One region of the Azospirillum aestuarii genome, then DNA from elsewhere that is predicted to be linked to it. Evidence: riboswitches for the same ligand, from Rfam matches in the RefSeq annotation. Region 1 holds a riboswitch; the other holds the start of a gene.

The links. Region 1 has a riboswitch for S-adenosylmethionine ahead of JJL56_RS06470 (homoserine O-succinyltransferase). Riboswitches for the same ligand answer to the same signal wherever they lie in the genome.
Region 2: another riboswitch for S-adenosylmethionine. It lies ahead of metZ (O-succinylhomoserine sulfhydrylase); the one in region 1 lies ahead of JJL56_RS06470 (homoserine O-succinyltransferase).

Annotation. Positions count from the first base shown of each region.
Region 1 covers NZ_JAEPIV010000002.1:376,653-387,666, reverse strand. Annotated here, with positions in the region: gene JJL56_RS06490 (DMT family transporter) at 1-166, shown strand, start outside; gene JJL56_RS06485 (hypothetical protein) at 171-980, opposite strand; gene mtgA (monofunctional biosynthetic peptidoglycan transglycosylase) at 1,137-1,823, opposite strand; gene JJL56_RS06475 (ATP-dependent DNA helicase) at 1,942-4,710, shown strand; gene JJL56_RS06470 (homoserine O-succinyltransferase) at 4,715-5,638, opposite strand; SAM-I-IV-variant riboswitch at 5,688-5,792, opposite strand; gene JJL56_RS06465 (methyl-accepting chemotaxis protein) at 5,899-7,590, opposite strand; gene JJL56_RS06460 (AEC family transporter) at 7,846-8,793, opposite strand; gene JJL56_RS06455 (tellurite resistance TerB family protein) at 8,941-9,345, shown strand; gene JJL56_RS06450 (NAD(P)-dependent oxidoreductase) at 9,357-10,235, shown strand; gene JJL56_RS06445 (acetyltransferase) at 10,241-10,708, opposite strand; gene JJL56_RS06440 (aspartate-semialdehyde dehydrogenase) at 10,705-11,014, opposite strand, start outside.
Region 2 covers NZ_JAEPIV010000002.1:892,536-903,549, forward strand. Annotated here, with positions in the region: gene JJL56_RS08845 ([protein-PII] uridylyltransferase) at 1-571, opposite strand, end outside; gene JJL56_RS08850 (hypothetical protein) at 796-1,116, shown strand; gene JJL56_RS08855 (vWA domain-containing protein) at 1,138-1,674, opposite strand; gene mutS (DNA mismatch repair protein MutS) at 1,872-4,514, shown strand; gene JJL56_RS08865 (hypothetical protein) at 4,713-4,910, opposite strand; gene JJL56_RS08870 (STAS domain-containing protein) at 4,986-5,498, opposite strand; SAM riboswitch at 5,627-5,706, shown strand; gene metZ (O-succinylhomoserine sulfhydrylase) at 5,783-6,991, shown strand; gene JJL56_RS08880 (phasin family protein) at 7,103-7,618, shown strand; gene JJL56_RS08885 (penicillin-binding protein activator) at 7,742-8,932, opposite strand; gene rsmI (16S rRNA (cytidine(1402)-2'-O)-methyltransferase) at 8,926-9,867, shown strand; gene JJL56_RS08895 (YraN family protein) at 9,864-10,232, shown strand; gene JJL56_RS08900 (SirB1 family protein) at 10,266-11,014, shown strand, end outside.

The DNA.
Region 1 (11,014 bases):
CGAGGTGGGCGTGGCCTACGCCATCTGGTCGGCGGTCGGCACGGCGGCCATCGCGGCGATCGGCGTGTGGGTGTTCGGGGAGTCGCTCAGCTTCCTGAAGCTGGCGGGGATTCTGCTGATCGTGGCGGGGGTGGTCAGCCTCCGGATGTCGGGGGGCGGGGCGTAGATCCTCATGCCCGGATATCGAGCGACGGACCAGGGCCGGCCGCGACCGCCGGCACGCCATCGCGGAACAGGGGCATGTCCTTCAGATCCTTGACGTAGCCGCCGGTGGCGACGGCCTCGGGCGATTTGTCCTTGAGGCGGTCCATGGCGCCCTTGATCATGGTGACCACCGGGTTCTCGCTGTCGAGATCGTCCGGTTCCCGGCCGCTGCTCCGCATTGACTGCTCGTAGCCGAACTGGGTGGCGGCGCGTTGAACCGCCCAGTTGGCCGATGCCTTCTCCTCGTCGCTGACGCCCTCCAGGAAGGCGACGCCGGCCCGGAAGCGGGCGGCGTGATCGTTGCCCGTCGGGTCCGCGGCCATCATGGCCTGCCCCTGCTGCTGCGACATGATGGATTGAGCGGTGTCCTGCTCGTCCTTGGAAAAGCTGCCGTCGCTGTTGCTGGCGATGGCGAAGAGGGCGCGGCGGTCGAGCCCGCCATAGACGGTGTCCCAACTTTCCTGGGTGGCGTGCATGTAGTCCATCGGCTTGCCGTTCGCGGCCAGCTCCGCGTATTTGGCGTCGATGGCCGCCCGCGCGTCCTTGGCGACGGTCGCGAAATCCTTCTTGCCCGCGGTCTGGGTCGCCGTCTGGGTCACCAGGGACGCCTGGGCCGTCTCCGACAGCGTGACGACCGCGGCCGCATCGCGCGCGCCGTTGGAGGAGCCGCCGGCCGTGTCCTTTGTCCCCGCCGCGCCCTTGGAAGCGGAGGGTGTCGTGGCGGACAGGGGGGCCGGCTGCCGGGCCGTACCCACCGATGGCTCCGTGACGTTCATCTGACGGCTCTCCCGTTGCCGAGGCTTGCCAATGATTGGAGAGTATTGGCGCGCCGACCCTCTTCGAAACCATGGATAGCAATCGCGTCAGTTTACCACAGGATGTATTGATGGTCGATCTGGAAGTTCGCAGGTTGAGTAGCGATGGTCAGGCGGCTAGCGCGCGCAATCGGCCAGCCCGTCCCGTTCCACCACCGCCATGCGCCGTTCGATGACGCCGGCCCGCCGCGCCACATAGGCGCCGGGCGGGTTCGGGGACCAGTTGCGGGGGTTGGGCAGGACGACGGCCAGCAGGGCGGCCTCGCGGCGGGTCAGGGCCGCCGCCGGCTTCTTGAAATGGTGGCGGGCGGCGGCCTCGGCGCCGTAGACGCCGTCATCCCACTCCACGCTGTTCAGATAGACCTCCAGGATGCGGCTCTTGGGCCACAGCGTCTCGATCAGCAGGGTGAACCACGCCTCCACCCCCTTGCGGGTCCAGCTGCGGTCCGGCCAGAGGAAGGCGTTCTTGGCGGTCTGCTGGCTGATCGTGCTGCCGCCGCGCAGGCGCCGGCCCTCCTCGTTGTCCTCGAAGGCGCCTTCGATGGCCGCCCAGTCGAAGCCGCCATGGCCGCAGAACAGCGTGTCCTCCGACGCGATGACCGCGCGGGCGAGGTGGGGGGAGATTTGCGACATGGGCACCCAGTCGTGCGCCAGCCCGGAGCCTCCGGCGGCGCGGATCAGCATCAGCGGCGTGGCCGGCACCGGCACCACGCGGTAGAGCGCCGCCCAGCCGACGCTGAAGGCTACCAGGGCGACGGCCAGGGCCATCAGAAGTCTCAGCAGACGCCGGACCGTAAACCGCATGCGCTCGACCTCTCCTCTGCGACGCTCAAGGACGGGGGAGCACTTTCGAGGGGGCGGGCCGATCGGTCAACACGGGTTTGCTCGCATTGCGGCGGCGGGGGCCACTATACTGCGCGCCATGGATCTGACCTCGGCGCCCTCCCTCCCGTCCTTCAGCCTCGATGACGCGCCGGCCCTGGTCGCCGGCGCGCGGCGCGTGGTTCTGCTGACCGGCGACGGCGAGGTCGAGGAGGTGCCGCCCCCCGCCGCGGCCAAGCGGGCGCGCCGCCAGCCGCCGCTGGTCTGCCACGCGCGGGCGATGGCGCGGCGGCTGGGGACGGAGCCCTTCGCCGCCTTCGACCTGCTGGAGCTGTTCGCCTTCGTCCTGCCCGCCCGCTTCTGCGTGCCGACCCCGCGCGGTCTGGCCGAGGCGCTGGACCTGCCGATCCCCGACGGGCTGGAGGACGACGCGCTGGCCCTGCACCGGGCGGTGCGCAAGCTGCTGGGGTTGCTCGGTACGCCGGGGCGGGAGGAGGCGTCCGACCCCGTGGCCTTCGCCTGGGAGATGGGGCGCGCCGGCTGGCTGTGGGGGCCCGCCGTTCTGGCCGCCCTGGGCAAGCCGGACGGGCCGGAGAAGGGGGCCGGCCGCGCCGGCCTGCGCGTCTGGACCCGCATCAAGGAGTGGCAGGACGGCCCGCCCGAACCGCCGCCCGCCCACCACCCGGTGGAGCCGGACGAGGCGCGCCGCCGGCTGTCGGTGATGCTGGCGGCCAGCGTGCCCGGCAAGGTGGCCGAGCCGCGCCCGCAGCAGGCCGACTATGCCAGCGCGGTGTCCGCCGCCTTCGCCCCGCGCCCCGCGCCCGACACGCCGAACGTCGTGCTGGCGGAGGCCGGAACGGGCGTCGGCAAGACGCTGGGCTATCTGGCGCCGGCCACCGTGTGGGCGGAGAAGAACGGCGGCACGGTGTGGATCTCCACCTACACCCGCAACCTCCAGCACCAGATCGACGCGGAGCTGGACCGCCTCTATCCCGAACCGGCGACCAAGGCGCGCAAGGTCGTGCTGCGCAAGGGGCGGGAAAACTACCTGTGCCTGCTGAATCTGGAGGAAGCGGTTCGCGGCATGCCGATGCAGCCGCACCACGCCATCGGGGTGGGGCTGATGGCGCGCTGGGCGGCGGCGACGCGCGACGGCGACCTGACCGGCGGCGACTTTCCCGGCTGGCTGGTGGACATCGCCGGGCGCGGGCGGACGCTGGGCCTCGCCGACCGGCGGGGCGAGTGCATCTATTCCGCCTGCGACCATTACGCCCGCTGCTACATCGAGAAGAGCGTGCGCCGCGCCCGCAAGGCCGACGTGGTGATCGCCAACCACGCGCTGGTCATGGTGCAGGCCGCCCTTGGGGGAGGTGAGGAGCCGACGCTGCCCACCCGCTACGTCTTCGACGAGGGACACCATGTCTTCGACGCGGCGGACAGCGCCTTCGCCGGGCATCTGACCGGGCGGGAGACGCAGGAGTTGCGGCGCTGGTTGCTGGGCGCCGAGGAGACGGGGCGCAGCCGCGCCCGTGGGCTGAAGCGCCGCATCGAGGATCTGGTCGCCAGCGATGAGCGGGCGCAGGAACTGATGGACGCGGTGATGCTGGGCGCCCGCGTCCTGCCGGCGGAGGGCTGGGCGGCGCGGCTGTCCGCCGACAACCCGCAGGGGCCGACCGAGGCCTTCCTGCTCGCCGCGCGGCGGCAGGTCTATTCGCGGACGGCGGGACAGGGCGGCCCCTACAGCCTGGAGGCCGACAAGGCCTATCCGGTGGACGGGCTGCTCGACGCCGCGGAGGCGCTGGAGGCGGCGCTGGTCCGGCTGGCGGAACCGCTGGCCGGACTGGCGAAGCGGCTGGCCGCAAGGCTGGAGGCCGAGACGGCGGAGCTGGACAGCGACCAGCGGCGGCGCATCGACGCCATGGCGCGCAGCCTGACCCGGCGCGGCGTGCTGACGGTCGAGGCGTGGCGGGCCATGCTGAAGACGCTGCCGGTGGAGACGCCGGCGCAGTTCGTGGACTGGTTCGCGGTGGAGCGGATCGACGGGCGTGACGTGGACGTCGGGCTCTACCGCCACTGGATCGACCCGACCGTTCCCTTCGCCGAGGCGCTGGCCGGGCCGGCGCACGGCATGGTGGTCACCTCCGCCACACTGACCGACGGCACCGGCGACGTCGCCATGGACTGGCAGGCGGCGGAGGACCGCTGCGGCGCCAGCCACCTGCCGAAGCCGGCGCTGCGCGCCCAGGTGCCGTCGCCCTTCGACTACCCCAACCGCACGCGGGTGATGGTGGTCACCGACGTGCGCAAGGACGATCTGGGGCAGGTGGCGTCCGCCTACCGCACGCTGTTCCAGGCGGCGGGCGGCGGGGGCTTGGGGCTGTTCACCGCGATCAGCCGGCTGCGCGCCGTCTACGACCGCATCGTGGAGCCGCTGGACGCCACCGGCATCCCGCTCTACGCCCAGCATGTCGACCCGCTGGACGTGGCGACCCTGATCGACATCTTCCGGGGGGAGGAGCACGCCTGCCTGCTCGGCACCGACGCGGTGCGCGACGGGGTGGACGTGCCGGGCCGCTCGCTGCGGCTCATCGTCTTCGACCGGGTGCCCTGGCCGCGCCCGGACATCCTGCACCGCGCCCGCCGCGACGCCTTCGGGCGGCGGCGCTACGAGGACATGATCGCGCGGTTGCGGCTGAAGCAGGCCTTCGGCCGGCTGGTGCGGCGGGCCGACGACACCGGGGTGTTCGTCCTGCTCGACCCGATGATGCCCAGCCGCCTGTTCGGCGCCTTCCCCGAGGGTGTGGAGGTCCGCCGCGTCGGCATCAAGGAGGCGGTGGAAGCGACGGCGGAGTTCCTGCGAGGCTGGTGAGGGCCTATCCGGCCGTGCCGATGCGGGCGAGATCGAAGGGCGTCGTCTGGTAGATACGGTTGATCCAATTGGCGAACAGCAGATGGGCGTGGCTCCGCCAGCGGTTTTCGGGCGGGCGGCTGGGGTCGTCGTCGGGGAAATAGCCCTGGGGAACCGGCGTGGCCGCGTCCTTGGCGACGTCCCGGACATACTCGTTGCGCAGCGTGTCGGTGTCGTACTCAACGTGGTTGAACATGTGGAGCGACCGGTGGACGGCGTCTTCCAGCAGGCAGGGGCCGGTTTCCGGGGAATCCAGCAGCACGCGCAGGCCGCTTTCGGGGGGGATGTCCTCCTCGCGCACCTCGGTCCAGCGCGAGACCGGGATGGGCACGCCGTCGGACAGGCCGCAGAGGTAGGGCGAGGCGGGGGCGCGGTTGCGGTGGCGGAACACGCCGGACGCCTTGCGCGGCAGGAGATGCTTCGGCACGCCGTGGAAATGATGAACGGCGGCCTGCGCCGCCCAGCAGATGTTCAGACAGGAGTGGACGTGGCTCTGCGTCCAGTCGAAGACCGAACACAGTTCGTCCCAATAGGACACCTCCTCGAAGGGCATCGTCTCGACCGGGGCGCCGGTGACGATGAAGCCGTCGAATTTCTCGCGGCGCGCATCCTCCCACGACCGGTAGAAGGCGCTCATGTGATCCGCCGCGGTGTTGCGCGGCACATGGTTGGTGATCCGGATCAGCGACAGCTCGACCTGGAGCGGCGTGCTGCCGAGCAGGCGCGCGATCTGCGTCTCGGTCCGGATCTTGTCGGGCATCAGGTTGAGCAGGCCGAAGCGCAGGGGCCGGATGTCCTGCCGGATGGCGTCGGCCTCCCGCATGACCATGACGCCCTCGGCCTGCAGGGCGGTGAAGGCGGGAAGATCGTTGGGTATCTTGATGGGCATGACTCGTCCGGCTCCGCTGTCGGTGCATCGGTCGGAACAGACGTCATGGCGAACCCCGTTTGTTTGCCGGTCCGGCCACATCCCCCTTCGGGACGCCACCTTGCTCGGGAAAGCAGGTTGGCGTTGAGCGTCCGCTCAACTCTTGATGCGCGGTGCACATTATACGGGCAGCGGCGGCTTGGCAACAGGAGTGGGGCTGCCGGTGGGCGGCCCCGCTCCGCCCACCGGCCCCGATCACACGATCCTCAGGCCGCTTGGCCTCAGGCCGCCTTGATGGCGACGAGGAAGTTCTCCACCTCGCTCTTCAGGCGCATCGCCCCCTGATTCAGGTCGCCGGAGGCCGACATCACCTGGGTCGCGGCGCTGCCGGTCTCGGTCGCGGCCTGCGACACGCGGCCGATGTTGCTCGTCACTTCCTGGGTGCTCTGCGCCGCCTGCTGGACGTTGCGGCTGATCTCCTGGGTGGCCGCACCCTGCTCTTCGATGGCGGCGGCGATGGAGGAGGAGATGTCGTTGATCGACGAGATGGTCGCCCCGATCCCGCGGATGGCGCCGACCGCCCCGCCGGTGGCCGCCTGGATGGCGCCGATCTGGGCGGCGATCTCCTCCGTCGCCTTGGAGGTCTGGTTGGCAAGGCTCTTGACCTCGCTCGCCACCACGGCGAAGCCCTTGCCGGCCTCGCCCGCGCGGGCCGCCTCGATGGTGGCGTTGAGCGCCAGCAGGTTGGTCTGCGCGGCGATGTTCTGGATCAGATCCACCACGTCGCCGATGCGCTGGGCCGCTTCCGACAACCCCTGCACGGTGGCGTTGGTGCGGTCGGCCTCGTCCACCGCCTTGCCGGCGATGCCGGCCGACTGCGACACCTGCTGGGAGATTTCGGTGATGGAGGCGGCCATCTCCTCCGACGCGGCGGCGACGGTCTGCACATTGGCGGAGGTCAGCTCGGCCGCCGACGCCGCGCTGCCGGCCTCGGCCCGCGTGTGCTCGGCGATGTCGGTCATGCTGCGGGCGGTGGTGTCGAGCTGCGACGCCGCGGCGCCCACGGTCTGCAGGACGCTGTGCACCGCGCCGTCGAAGCTGCGGATCAGCGAATCGACCCGCTCGGTGCGGCGGCGCTTGTTCTCCTCCTCGGCGGCCTGGGCGGCGGTCAGGCGCTCCGCCTCGATCAGGCCGTCCTTGAAGACCTGCACCGCGCGGGCCATGGCGCCGATCTCGTCCTGCCGGTTGCCGCCTTCCACAGCGACGCCGAGGTCGCGCTTGGCCAGACGATCCATGATGGATGTCAGGGTGACGATGGGCCGGGCGACCGACTTCGTCATGGCGATGCCGGCGAACAGGCAGAGGACCGCCACGAACGCGATGGCGCCCAGAATCCAGCTCTGCGCCCCGACATAGGTGGCCCGGCCGGCGTCCGCCGCCTTCGTGGCGTTTGCGACGTTGGACGCCGTCAATTCGTTGATGAGCGCGGAGCACTCGTCGAACGCCTTGCGTGACTCCTCCCGATAGATGCCGGTGGCCTTCTCGTTCTCGTTGGCTCGGGACGGGGGAAGCAATTTGCCCTGGCTGATTTTCAGATAGCCGTCCCAGGCCGCTTCCCAGCGCTTGAAGGTCTGGGTTTCCCAACCGGGAGCCAGCAGCGGTTCATACTTCCGCCGGGCCTCGGCCACGCGGTTCAGAACCGTGGTCATCTCCTTTTCGACCTCGGCTATTTCCGCCGGGTAGAGCGCCAGGATGTGGGACGCCTCCAGGATGCGGTAGTCGTTCGCCGCACCATCGATCTCCCCGATGGCGGTGACGCTGGGCAGCCAGTTGGAGCGTATTTCCTCCGCAGCATGGTTGACGGTGCTCAGCCGGTCGACGGCGAACAGCCCCAGGGCAATCGACATCAACAGGACCGCGACGGTGGCGGCGACCACCTTGGTCCGGATGGTCATGGAACTCAGCATGGACATGGCACGTGTCTCTTCCCCGGAAGCGAAATCATGGCGATCGATTGTATTGAGTCTGAACGAAAGGATTTGGCAGACCAGACGCCCATGCGCCGGGCGTTGGACTTACCGGGATCAAATGATGGAACAACAAATATTAAGAAAGACGCAAGGGCGGCGCGGGGCGGTCCGCCTTGCGCTTTCCCAGGTGGAATCTTTCTTTTAATAAAGATGAACGGCTGGAGAGGCGAGCGCGGCCGGAAGACCGCAGGCCAAGGGTCAAAGGGGCGGCGCGTAGGTGGCCAGCAGGAACGACAGGGTGACCACGCTGGCGATGGTGGACATCAGGATCGCGGCGGAGGTGCGCTCCACATAGATGCGGTACTGGCTGGCCACCACGAAGGTCAGCGCGCCGGTGGGCAGGCCGGCGAGGATGATGGCCGACCCGGCCCAGAAGGGGTCGAGCGGGAACAGGGTCTGGATGAGGAACCAGGCCAGCGCCGGCTGCACCACCAGTTTCAGGGCGCTGATCCAGCCGACCTCCAGCAGGTTGGCCTTCATGCTCTGGGTCGCCAGGAACAGGCCGATGGCGAACAGGGCGCAGGGACCGGCGGAGGCGCCCATCAGATCGCAGTAGATGGCGATCGGGCGCGGCACCGGCACGCCGGACAGGAAGACCGACCAGGCGAGCCCCAGGGCCGTGGAGATGATCAGCGGGTTCTTGACCAGCGCCCGGCCGACGTCGCGCAGCGCCTTGCCGATCCCGCCGCCCTGGCTGTTGGCGAACTCCAGCCAGATCACCGCGATGCCGACCATGATCGCGCTCATGATGACGGTGGCGAGGATGGCCGGGGCCAGACGGTCCGGGCCGAAGGCCGCCAGGAACAGCGGGATGCCCATGTAGCCGGTGTTGGAGAAGCAGGCGTTCAGCCCCTGCATGCACTGGATCTGCGTCCGTTCCCGGTGGATCAGCCAGCCGAGCAGGGCGCCCAGCGCGTAGACCGCCAGCATCGAGCCGAGGAAGGCGCCGATGAAGGGGCCGTTGAAGATCTCCGGCAGGGAGCGCTTCGCGGTGCCGAGGAACAGCACCGGCGGCAGGGCCATCCAGTAGACGAACTTGTTCAGCGCCTCCGACGAGGCGGGACCGAGCAGCTTCGCCTTACCGGAAAGGACGCCCGCCAGGATGATGGCGAAGACCGGGAGCGCCACGTTGAAGACCACCGACATGGGGCCCGACCTTAAGGGGCAACCCGTCCCCTGTCGAGGGACCCACCCGTCCGCCGCGGGCATAGCTCCCTTGACGGCGCTCCCTCCCTTGACGGCGCGCGGGGGGCGGGCAAGATTGGGCGGGGCCCTTTTTCCGCAGGAGTTTCGATGATCAACCATCACAGCGCGCTCATCTACGTCATGGTGCTGGTGTCGGCGTGCGACGGCGACATGACGGACGCGGAGCTTGAGGCCATCGGCGAGAACGTCCGCTACCTGCCGATCTTCAAGGATTTCGACATCGACCGGCTGACCGACGTGACCCGCGAATGCTCCGGCCTGCTGGCCGACGCCGACGGGCTGGAGACGACGCTCCAGATCGTCAAGGAGGCCATTCCGTCCAGGCTGTCGGAGACCGCCTACGCGCTCGCCTGCGACATCGCCGCGGCGGACCCGTCGGCCTCGCAGGAGGAACTGCGGATGCTGGAGCTGATCCGGCACAAGCTGGGCGTGGACCGGCTGTGCGCCGCCGCCATCGAACGCGGCGCGCGGGCGCGCCACACCCGCCTGTGACGGACCGGGACATGACCGGACAGACAGGTCTGGCGGGGCAGACGGTCGGCGTCATCGGGCTGGGCCTGATGGGCCGGCCCATGGCCCGCAATCTGGCGAAGGCCGGTGCTGCCCTGGTGATCAGCAGCCGCAGCCCCGGCCCGGTCGAGGAACTGGCCGGCGAGGGCATGAGCCCCGCCGCCAACCCCGCCGAGGTCGCCGTCCGCGCCGACGCCATCGTGCTGATGCTGTCGGACACCGTGGCGGTGGAGGCGGTAGCGGCGTCCCTGATGGACGCGCTGCGGCCCGGCCATCTCGTCATCGACATGGGCACCACGGCGGTCGGGGCGACCCGCAAGCTGGCCGAGGCCGCCCGCGCCAAGGGCGCGGAGTGGGTCGACGCTCCGGTGTCCGGCGGCACGGTGGCGGCGGAGGCCGGCACCCTGACCATCATGGCCGGCGGCACGGAGGAGGCCTTTGCCCGCGCCCTGCCGCTGTTCCAGGCGATGGGCCAGCGGATCACCCATGTCGGTGACAGTGGGGCCGGGCAGGTCGCCAAGATGGCGAATCAGGTGATCGTCGCGCTGAGCATCGGCGCGGTGGCCGAGGCGTTGGCCCTGGCGAAGGCGGCGGGGGTGGAGCCGGGCAAGGTCCGCGACGCCATCCGCGGCGGCTTCGCCGAGTCGCGCATCCTGGAGCTGCATGGCCAGCGCATGGTGTCCGGCGACTTCACGCCGGGCGGCCGCGTGGTCACCCAGATCAAGGACCTGAAACAGGCGGAGGAGCTGGCGGAGCAGTCCGGCATCCAGCTTCCCGCGCTGGGCCTCAGCCTGGAGCTGTTCGAGCTGCTGGCCGAGCAGGGCGACGGCGGGCTGGACCACTCCGCGCTGTACCGGCTGTTCGTCAAGTAAGCCCTTCAGGCGCCGGTCGGGTTGCCTTGGCCGGCGCCACCAAGGGCCAGATGCAGCAAGGGGAATGGACGGCCGCTGTCGTCCAGCGCGGACCGCCCGACCTCTCGGAAACCGAGACGCCGATAGAAGGACCGGGCGGCGCCGTTCTGCTCGTTCACATCGACCGTCAGCTCCGGCCTGCCCTCCAGCGCGCGGGTGACCAGGGCGCGGCCGATCCCCCGGCCGTGCCACGCCGGATCGACGAACAGCGTGTCGATCTTCCACCCGGTCATGCCCAAAAAGCCGACCGGCCGGTCGTCACCGTCCACCGCGACCATGAGCGCTGCCGCCGGAAGATACTGGTCGCGCACGAGGTCGGCGTAGAAGCCGATGTCCGCCTCGCTCAGGAAGTCGTGCGTGCTGCGCACCGCGGCGAGCCAGACGGCGAACAGCGCCGGGGCGTCGTCCGGGCGGGAGGAGCGGATCGGGATCACGCGTCGAGATACTCCTTCACCAGCAGCTCGGCGATCTGCACCGCGTTGAGCGCGGCGCCCTTGCGCAGGTTGTCGGTGGACGCCCAGAAGGACAGGCCGTTGTCCACCGTGTAGTCCTCGCGGATGCGGCTGACGAAGACCGGGTCGTCGCCGGCCACCTCGACCGGGGTGATGTAGCCGTCGTTCTCCTGCTGGTCGATCACCTGCATGCCCGGCGCCTTGCGCAGGATGCGGCGGGCCTCCTCGGCGGTCACCGGCTCCACGCACTCGATGGTGATGGACGCGGAATGGCCGATGAAGACGGGG
Region 2 (11,014 bases), 520 kb from region 1:
TGCGGATGGTCACGTCGGCCTTGGATTGGCGGATGCAGTCGTCGACGCTGCGCACCGCGTGGCCGACCTTCAGCCCGAGATCCCACAGGATGTAGAGCATGTACTCCACCACCTGCTCCACCCGCGGGGTGCGCTTGTAGGGCAGCAGGAACAGCAGGTCGATGTCGGAGAAGGGCGCCAGCTCGCCCCGGCCGTAGCCGCCGGTGGCGACGATGTCGAACACCTCGCCGGCGGTCGGGTTGGGGGTCGGGAAGATGTGGGTGACCGTGAGGTCGGCCAGCGAGCGCACCACCCCGTCGGCGAGGTAGCAGTTCTGCCGCACGCAGTCCTCGCCCGATCCCTTGGCCTCGAAGCGGGCGCGCACCTCCGCCCGTCCGTCGTTCAGCGCGCCGCGCAGCCGGGCGATCAGGGCGGGGCGCAGCTTGTCGCCGCTCCCATGCTCCGCCACCAGCTTTTCCAGGTCCTCCGCCAGCTTGCGCCGGGACAGGATGGCGCGCTTGTTGGGGATGTTGGCGGCGCCGGCGTCCTTGGTGTCGGACGAGTCGGCCGAGGCGGCGCGGGTGGAGAGCATCGACAAAACGTGAGCCTTCCCAGGAATGCGGGGGGTGCGACAAACCGTGCGGCGTCCCGACTATAACGGGAAAGAGGATAATTCGCACGCGGCACACCAAAAGAGGCTGCCGTCTGTTTCCTGCATGATCCCGTTGGGAGCGCTGCTGTGATGGCCGTCACTGACGCGCTCCATTCCAAAGAGATAAGGAGTCACCAGTGAGACACGCGCGAGGGAGGCCATTGATGATCCCGAACCCCGGAACGGCACGGCGGGAGCTGGCGAACCTCGGGAACGCCCTGACCCTGGCGGAGCGCGGCCTGCCGCGTCACACCCCGGCCGAGCTGATGGCGTGGCTGGTGCATGCGTTGGCGCTGTGCCCCGGCTCCATCGGCGATGCGCTTCTGTTCGAGATTTGCGGAACCGCCACCGACGCCAGGGCCTCCGACGCCGTCAAGATCGCCCAGATCCGCAAGGGCTGGGCCTCGGTGGTGCGGGCGCAGTTCCGCCGGCGCGGCCTGACCGTGGTCGGCGGCGGAGGCGAGAGGCGCGCCCGCGCCGCCTGACGAACGGCGTTTCTTTCCCGCCTACTCTTCGCGCACCGACAGGTGGATGTTGGCGCCGCCGTTGCCTTCCAGAATCTCCGCCGCCTCCACCTCGTCCTCGACGTCGGCGGTGCGCACCCACAGGATGACGCCGCCGGCCTCCAGCGCGCGGCCGAACTCGTCCGTGTCGGGGTGGCTGGTCAGTTCGTCCAGGTAATCCTTGATGGCGACGCCGCCCAGGCCGGCGGCGACGATGGCCGCCAGCGGCGCGGCGATCGGGCCACCGACGATGGCGAGAAGCCCGGCGGTGGTCAGGGGGAAAGCGTATTTCAGCTCACCCACCAGACCGGTCAGGGCCTCGTCCGTCGGGGCCTGCGGGCGCTGGTCGGCGGCCTCCAGCGAGGTGTGGCTGGCCAGAACCGACAGGTCGTCGCGGTCGAAGCCGGCGTCCAGAAGGGCGGCCACGGCCTTGTCGAACGACTCGCGGGTCTTGAACAGGGCGACGACCTCGCGCACCTCCCGGACGGTGTCCTGGCCGTTCGTGGTCGGGCCATCTGTGTTCTCGGGCGCTTGCGTCACGGCGGTCTCCTTCGGCTTCGGCTTGCTCGTTCTACGGGCATCGAACAGTCTAGCGAAGCGGTCATCGCGGCACCAGCGCGGGCGTGCTAGGGTGCCGGCCAGACCTTGCCCGCCACAACGCAACCGGTTGAAGACCTGTGTCCGACGCGTCCGCCGCCACTTCGCCCACCGCCGTCATTCCTCCCGACGCCACTCCGATGATGGCGCAGTATCTGGAGATCAAGCAGGCCCATCCCGACTGCCTGCTGTTCTACCGGATGGGCGATTTCTACGAGATGTTCTTCGAGGACGCGGTGAACGCCGCCCGGACGCTGGACATCGCACTGACCAAGCGCGGCCAGCATCTGGGCGAGGACATCCCGATGTGCGGCGTTCCGGTCCACAGCCATGAATCCTACCTGCAGCGCCTGATCCGCCAGGGCTTCCGCGTCGCCATCTGCGAACAGATGGAGGACCCGGCGGAGGCCAAGAAGCGCGGTTCCAAGTCGGTGGTGAAGCGCGGCGTCATCCGCATCGTCACCCCCGGCACGCTGACCGAGGACAGCCTGCTCGACTCCCGCGCCTCCAACTGGCTGGCCGCGGTGGCCGAAGCGGCGGGCGGGCTGGGGCTGGCCTGGCTGGAGCTGTCCACCGGTGAGCTGGTCGTGCAGCCGGTGGAGCGCGCTGGGCTGGGCGCCGCGCTCGGCCGCCTCGACCCGCAGGAGGTTCTGGTTTCCGAGAAGCTGTGCCAGAGCCCCGACCTCTACGAGCTGTGGGGCGAATGGAAGTCCCGCCTGACCGTGCAGCCGACCCCGCGCTTCGACAGCGAGAACGGGCGGCAGCGGCTGCTCGCCCTCTACGGCGTCGGCACGCTGGACGCCTACGGCCAGTTCTCGCGCGCCGAGGTGGCGGCGGCCGGCGCGCTGGTCGCCTATGTGGAGCTGACGCAGAAGGGCCGCGTGCCGCGCCTGTCGCCGCCGCGCCGGCTCGGCCCCGGCGCCGTCATGGAAATCGACGCGGCGACCCGCCGCAACCTGGAGCTGACCCGCACCCTGACGGGGGACCGGCGCGGCAGCCTGCTCGCCACCATCGACCGCACGGTGACCGGGGCGGGGGCGCGTCTGCTCGCCGCCCAGCTCTCGGCGCCGCTGACCAACCCCGCCGCCATCGCCAAGCGGCTGGACATGGTTGCGTTCGCGCTGAACGAGGAGCGGCTGCGTGCCGACCTGCGCGAGGCGCTGCGCCGCTGCCCGGACCTGGAGCGCGCCCTGTCCCGCCTGACGCTGGGGCGCGGCGGCCCGCGCGACCTCGCGGCCGTGCGCGACGGACTGGCCCAGGCCTCGGCCATCCGTCTGCTGCTCAACGGCCATCCCGGCGGACCGCTGCCCGACGGGCTGGGCGCCGTGGCCAAGGGGCTGGGCGAGCACAGCGAGCTGGTCAACCAGCTGACGCAGGCGTTGGCGCCGGAGCTGCCGCTGCTCGCCCGCGACGGCGGCTTCATCGCGCGCGACTATTCCTACGCGCTGGACGAGCTGGTGACGCTGCGCGACGAGAGCCGGCGGCTGATCGCCGGGCTTCAGGTCAAATACGCCGGCATCGCCGGGGTGCCGGCGCTGAAGATCAAGCACAACAACGTGCTTGGCTATCACATCGAGGTGACGGCGACCCACGCGGACAAGCTGATGTCCGAGAAGGGGCGCGAGGTCTTCATGCACCGCCAGACCATGGCGAACGCCGTGCGCTTCGGCACGGTGGAGCTGTCGGACCTGGAGCGCCGCATCTCCGAGGCCGCCGACAAGGCGCTGGCCGTGGAGCTGGAGCTGTTCAACGACCTCGTGGAGGAGGTGACCAGCCGCGCCGAGGCCATCGCCCAGGCCGCCCACGCGCTGGCCGCGCTGGATGTCGCCGCCGCGCTGGCCGAGCTGGCAGCGGAGCGGCGCTACAACCGGCCGGTGGTGGACGGCAGCCTCGCCTTCTCCATCAAGGGCGGGCGCCACCCTGTGGTGGAGGCGGTGCTGGATGCCGGCAACGCCGGCCCCTTCGTCGCCAACGACTGCGACCTCGCTTCGGACAACCGGCTGTGGCTGCTGACCGGCCCGAACATGGCCGGCAAATCGACCTTCCTGCGCCAGAACGCGCTGATCGCCGTGCTCGCCCAGATGGGCAGCTTCGTCCCGGCGGAGAGCGCGCACATCGGGGTGGTGGACCGGCTCTACAGCCGCGTGGGTGCCGCCGACGATCTGGCGCGGGGCCGCTCCACCTTCATGGTGGAGATGGTGGAGACGGCGGCCATCCTGAACCAGTCCGGCGACCGCGCGCTGGTCATCCTGGACGAGATCGGGCGCGGCACCGCGACCTTCGACGGCCTGTCGATCGCCTGGGCCTGCGTGGAGCATCTGCACGACGTCAACCGCTGCCGCGCGCTGTTCGCCACCCACTATCACGAGCTGACCATGCTGGCCGGCAAGCTGCCGGGCCTGTCCTGCCACACCATGCGCATCAAGGAATGGCAGGGCGACGTGGTCTTCCTGCACGAGGTGACGGCGGGGGCGGCCGACCGCAGCTACGGCATCCATGTGGCGAAGCTGGCCGGGCTGCCCGGCGCCGTGGTGGGCCGCGCCGAGGAGGTGCTGACCATCCTGGAGTCTGGCGACCAGAACGCGGCCATCCACCGTCTTGCCGAAGATCTGCCGCTGTTCAGCGCCGCCCTGAAGCGCCCGCCGCCGGCCCCTGCTGCGTCCCCTGCCGCCCCGCCGGAGCCGTCGCGGGTGGAGGAGGCGCTGAAATCCATCGACCCGGACAGCCTGACGCCGCGGCAGGCGCTGGATGAGTTGTACCGTCTGAGGGGGTTGCTTCTATGAACGGAAATGATTCGCCCTCTCCCGCCCCGGGAGAGGGAAGGGGCCCGCGCGAAGCGTGGGAAGGGTGAGAGGGTGCTGCCAAGGATTGGTGCGCTGATCCTCGTGCGACCCTTCCCCGCCCGTTGCGCGGGCACCCTCTCCCGGGGCGGGAGAGGGTTGGGACGCCAAATGCGATGGCGTTGATCCCACCGGTCAGGATCACGCCCGCTCCACCACGTCCTCGTCCATCGGGGCGCCGCGGTCGCGGATGGGGGTGACATGACGTTGGGCGACGGGGCGTTGCGCGTGGCGCAGCTTCTCCTCCACCGCCTCGTTCACGAACTGGTCGAGCGAGCGGCCCTCCCGCTCGGCGGCCTTCGACGCTTCGGATTCCAGCGACTTGTGCAGATGAACCATTCGGTGCCTCCCCAACGCGGAACGGACTCTGTCCGGTGCTTCAGATGGGAAGCCCGCGCCCGCGCTGCGAGCGGCCTACCCGGAAGCGCCGCCCCGACCGAGTGAATCCGGCGGTACGATCGCGGGCGGCAGGACCGGTTTGGCGTGAAGCGCGCGGACGGCGACGGCCATCGGGTCCTCGCCCGGCGCGCAGGGATGGGTGGCGGCCAGCAGGGCCTCCGGCACGCTGGCGGCGAGATAGTCGGCCACCGTCTCGTGCACCGGGATGATCATGGCGATGCGGGTCAGGTCCACCACCTTGCGCACCTGCCCGGAAGCGCAGAGCAGGGACAGGGCCTTGCCCGCCGACAGGGCCTCCCCATTCATCACCAGCAGCAGGCCGACGCCCGTGCTGTCGATGAACTCCAGCCCGGTCAGGTCGAGAAGATGACGACGCTCCGTCCCGTTCTTCACGTCGGCGATGGCTTGCCGCACCGGGGCGGCGTCCTGGCTGGTAAAGCGCCCGGTGAGCACCAGACGGACGAAGTGCCGCTCCTGCTCCTTGCGATACTGCACGGCCCGCACCCCTTGCTGACGTCCGGTGGCCATGATCCGGTGCCGGGCCTTCGCTGGGCAAGCGGGCGGCGGCATCGGGTCCTGCGCGATGTTGACGCAGGGCGGCCTCTTTTTGTCACGGCTCCCTTGTCCCTTGACGGCGCGCCGCGGCGGTCCTAAAAGCGTGGGCACGTGGTGATTTGGTCGACCGGCTTGCGGGCCACGTAAAACAATCCGCTAAAAAGGTCCGAGCCGCGTCCGCGCCTCGACCCGATCGGTCGGGGCGTTTTTTGTTGTGCCGGTCTGCCCCGCCGGCGGACAGAGGAGACAAAGCGGCCATGGCGCGCACCGATCATCGCAATCCGAACGTCGCGGGGCTTCGCCCGCGCTCCCGTCTGGTCCATGGCGGCGTCCGCCGTTCGTCCTTCGACGAGACCTGCGAGGCGCTCTACCAGACCTCCGGCTTCGTCTACGGCTCGGCGGAGGAGGCGGAGAGCGCCTTCGTCAACGACGGCTCCCGCCACGTCTATTCGCGCTTCCGCAACCCGACCACGGCGATGTTCGAGGACCGGCTGTGCGAGTATGAGGGGGCGGCCTGGGCCTACGCCACCACCAGCGGCATGGCCGCGGTGCACGGCGCCCTGTGGTCGAACCTGCGCACCGGCGACCGCATCGTGGCGCCGCGCTCGCTGTTCATCTCCTGCTACTGGGTGATCAAAGAGCTGTCGGCCCGCTTCGGGGTCGAGGCGGTCTTCGTCGACGGCACCGACCTGTCCCAGTGGGAAGAGGCGTTGGCCAAGCCGACCAAGGTCGTCTTCCTGGAGACGCCCAGCAATCCGGGTCTGGAGGTCGTCGACCTGCGCGCGGTCAGCGATCTCGCCCACAAGGCCGGGGCCAAGGTGGTGGTCGACAACGCCTTCGCCACGCCGGTGCTGCAGCGCCCGTTCGAGATGGGGGCCGACGTCGTCGTCTATTCGGCGACCAAGCACATCGACGGCCAGGGCCGCTGTCTGGGCGGCATCATCCTGACCAGCGACAAGCAGTACGGGTCGGACGTGATCCACCCCTATCTGCGCCACACCGGCCCGACCATTTCGCCCTTCAACGCCTGGCTGCTGCTGAAGGGGCTGGAGACGCTGGAACTGCGTGTGTCGGCGCAGAGCGCGTCGGCCCTGACGGTGGCGGAGTTCCTGGAAGGCCACGCGAAGGTGGAGCGGGTGCTCTATCCGGGCCTGCCCAGCCACCCGCAGCACGACCTCTGCCGCAGCCAGATGACCGGTGGCGGCACCATGCTGTCGATCTTCCTGAAGGGCGGCAAGGACGAGGCCTTCCGCGCCCTGAACGATCTGCGGATGGTGATGATCTCCAACAATCTGGGCGATTCGAAAAGCCTGATCACCCACCCCGACACCACCACCCATTCCAAGCTGACGGTGGAGGAGAAGGCGGCGGCGAACATCCGTCCGAACCTGCTCCGTCTGTCCGTCGGGTTGGAGGATGCCCAGGACATCGTCGAAGATCTCGACCGCGCGCTCGCTTCCCTGTAAAGACTGGACGCGGAACCAAATGCTGCAGTGCAGCGTTGGCGTCCGGGTTACGGTTTTTTCGGCCCGGCCGGGGCTTTTGCTCCGGTCGGGTCCTTTGGTGAGGTGGAGCGAATGTCGAGACGCAAGGCCGGCAACGGCGAACCGACGCAACGCTTTCTGACGGTGGCGGGCGATCTGACCCGGACCGGCGTCAAGACCAGCGAGATGGGGGTGGCGGCGGCCCAGACGATCGGCTACCGAACCGCCATGATGGCGGCGGCCATGAACAACCCCATCGACCTCGCCAACCCGGAGTTCGTCCGCATGGGCTCCGAGAAGGTGGAGGCGATGGTGGAGGCCACCCACGCCGTCGCCAAGGGCATCGGCGAGATGCAGCAGGCCTGGATGACCCTCATGCAGGGCCAGCTTCAGGTCGCCATGGTGATGGTGAGCGGCCTCGGCCAGTGCCGCAGCCCCGCCGATCTGGTGGAGTTGCAGCACCGCACCGTCACCGAGTCGGTGGAGGCCGGCATCCACGCCGCGCTTTACATGGTCGAGTCGGTCACGGCCCTGACCCAGGCCGGCATGACCCCCGCCTACCGCACCGTCCGCGCCAACGCCCGCCGTCTGGCGAAGCAGCACGGATAAGTTCGCGGTTCACCACAAAGACACGAAAGATTTCACAAAGGCCGTCACAACGTTCTTTGTGAAATCCTTCGTGTCTTTGTGCCTTCGTGGTTAAAAAATCCTCTTCACATCAGCGCTTTACGATCACTGCCCCAGCACTTCGAAGCTGGACGGGGCAGGGTCGAGCACGCGTGGACCGCCGGGGGTGACCTCCAGAACGGCCAGTCCGCGCTCCACGACGCCGTCCGCGCGCAGGCGGAAGATGCCGTCCATGCCTTCGAAGCCGTTGGGGTTGTTCAGCGCCGCGCGGTCGAAGCGGCCCGACGGGTCGGGCATCTTGGCCAGCACCGCGGCGATGGCCGTGGCGTCGTAGGACAGGGTGGCGATGCGCGGCGGCTTGCGGCCGTAGGTCCTCTCGAAGCGCGACTCGAAGTCGGCGCGGCTCTGCGGCGCCGGGGCGGCGAACCAGGCGCCGGCCAGGGCGGGTTCCTGGCCCAGGCCGGGCTCGTCCCACAGTCCGGTGCCGAGCAGCTTGACCTGCTGGGTGTTCAGCCCGTTGGCGGACAGCGCCGACGCCAGCCCCTGGGCGCGCGGCCCGCCTTCGGCCAGCATGACCGCCTGCGGCTGCACGCCGGCCTGGGTCACCTGCCGCGCCGGCTGGGCGAGGTCGGTCACCGCCGGGTCGTAGCGCTCGACCTGCGCCACCTGCCCGCCGAACTGGCGCGAGGCGGCCTGCACCGCGTTGACCACGGCGTCGCCATAGGCGGTGCGCGGAGCCAGCGCGACGTAGCGCGTGGCGCCCCGCGAGCGGGCGAAGCCGACCACGCGGGTCACCTGATCGGCGGGCACGAAGCCCAGCACATAGGTGCCGTTGCCGGCCTGGGTCCAGTCGTTGGTGAAGGCCAGAACGTCCACGCCCGCGGCCTGGGCGACCGGCTTCACCGCCGCCACATCGGCGGCGAACAGCGGGCCGAGGATCAGGCTCGCCCCCTCGGCTATGGCCTGCCGCGCCGCGTCGGCGGCGCCGGACGGCGTGCCCTTGGTGTCGCGGGGCAGCAGTTCGAACCGGTCGCCGGCCAGATCGAACAGCGCCATCTGCGCCGATTCCAGCATGGCTTGCCCGATGGCGGCGCTCGACCCGGACAGCGGCAGCAGAATCGCCACCTTCAAAGTCTGCGGGGCGGCCGGAACGGCGGCGACCGGCGCTTGCGGCGCTTGAGTCGTCGGCGCCGGGGCCTTTACAGTCGAGCAGGCCGAAAGCGTGCCAACGACCAACAGGGCGGCGGCAGCCTGCTGCCCCCAAGCGCGCGAGAAAGGTGTCGTCAAGCGTGCCACCAACGATCTCCACATCCGGTCCGGCGCCCGAACCCGTTTCCGGGCCCGGCGTCTCTGGTGACGCTGAAGGTAGCGAGCCGAGGGCCGCAAGTAAACTCGGCGCCGGCCTTTATGTGGTCGCCACCCCCATCGGCAACGCCGCCGACATCACGCTGCGCGCGCTCGACACGCTGCGCCGCGCCGACGCCATCGCCTGCGAGGACACGCGGGTGACGGCGAAGCTGATGGGCATCCATGGCATCCACACGCCCTTCGTCTCCTATCATGAACACAACGCGGCGAAGATGCGTCCGGTCCTGATCGGCCGCATGAAAGCGGGGGAATCCATCGCGCTCGTCACCGACGCCGGCACGCCGCTGGTCTCCGACCCCGGCTACAAGCTGGTGCGGGAGTGCGTGGCGGAGGGGGTGGCGGTCACCACGCTGCCCGGCGCCTCCGCCCCGCTGGCGGCGCTGGTGCTGTCCGGCCTGCCGACCGACCGCTTCCTGTTCGCCGGCTTCCTGCCGAACAAGAGCAGCGCCCGGCGCGCCGCCGCCGGGGAGCTGAAGAACGTTCCTGCCACGCTGGTCTTCTTCGAGTCGCCGCAGCGCCTGCCCGAGTCGCTGGCCGACCTCGCCGACATCCTCGGCGCGCGGGAGGCCGCGGTGGCGCGGGAGCTGACCAAGCTCTTCGAGGAGGTGCGGCGCGGCACCCTGCCGGAATTGGCCGCCCATTACGCCGAGGCCGGCCCGCCGAAGGGCGAGGTCGTCCTGGTCATCGGCCCGCCCGGCGAGGAGCCCACCCCGACCGAGGCCGACGTGGACGCCCTGCTGCGCGAGGCGCTGACCCGCCTGTCGGTCCGCGACGCCGCCGCCGACGTGGCCGCCCGCACCGGCCAGAACAAGCGCGCCGTCTACGCCCGCGCGCTGGAGCTGTCGCGGGAAGGGAAACCATGAGCGCGCCGGACGCCCTGCGCCGCCGGGCGGAGACGTACGGCCGCTACGCCGAGCAGCTCTGCCGGCTGGCGTTGCGGCTGAAGGGTTACCGCATCCTGGAAAGCCGCCTGCGCACCCCGATGGGAGAGATCGACATCGTGGCCCGGCGGGGCGACACTCTGGCCATCGTCGAGGTCAAGGCCCGCGGCGACTGGGACACCGCGAACGAGGCGGTCAACGCCCGCCAGCGGGGCCGCCTCGCCCGCGCCGCCCATGCCTATCTGGGGGCCAACCCGCAGTATGCGGGCTATGTCTTGCGCTTCGACGTCATGCTCGTTACCCCTTGGTCCTGGCCGCGCCATGTGCCGGATGCGTGGCGGGCCTGACGCGAAGGCTGCTGTAGAGGAAGGACGCCGCCCGTGACCAGCCGCGCCGAGGCCCGTGAGATCCTGCGCCGCGTGGGGCAGCAGCCGGACGAGCAGATCGATCTGGCCGAAGCCGCCCTGGCGCTGGGCGCGCTGGAGGTGCCGGGCGCCGCGCTGGCCGACTACCGCCGTCACCTCGCCGACATCGCCCATGATCTGGCGGAGCGCGTCTCGCCCACCCTCGACGGGTTGGAGGCCCGCATCTCCTGGCTGCACGAGGTCATCGTGGAGCGGCACGGCTACGCCGGCGACCACGAGACCTACGACGACCTGCAGAACGCCAACCTGCTGCGCGTCATCGACCGCCGCCGCGGCCTGCCGGTGGCGCTGGGCATCCTGTTCCTGCACGCCGCCCGCTCGCAGGGCTGGACGATGCTGGGGCTGAACTTCCCCGGCCATTTCCTGGTGCGGCTGGAGGCCGACGGCGCCCGCGCCATCCTCGACCCCTTCAACGAGGGGCAGGTGCGCACCGCCGTGGACCTGCGCGACCTGCTGAAGGCCACCGCCGGCAGCGCGGCGGAGCTGGAACCCGGCCATTACCAGACGGTGTCCAACCGCGAGATCCTGTTGCGGCTCCAGAACAACATCAAGCTGCGCCACCTTTCCGCCCGCGACGTACCGCGCGCGCTGGAGGTGCTGGAGGCGATGCGGCTTTTCGCGCCGGGCGAGGCGTCGCTGTGGCGGGAGACCGGCCTGCTGGAGGCCCACAACGGCAACCTCGCCGCCGCCATCGCCGCGCTGGA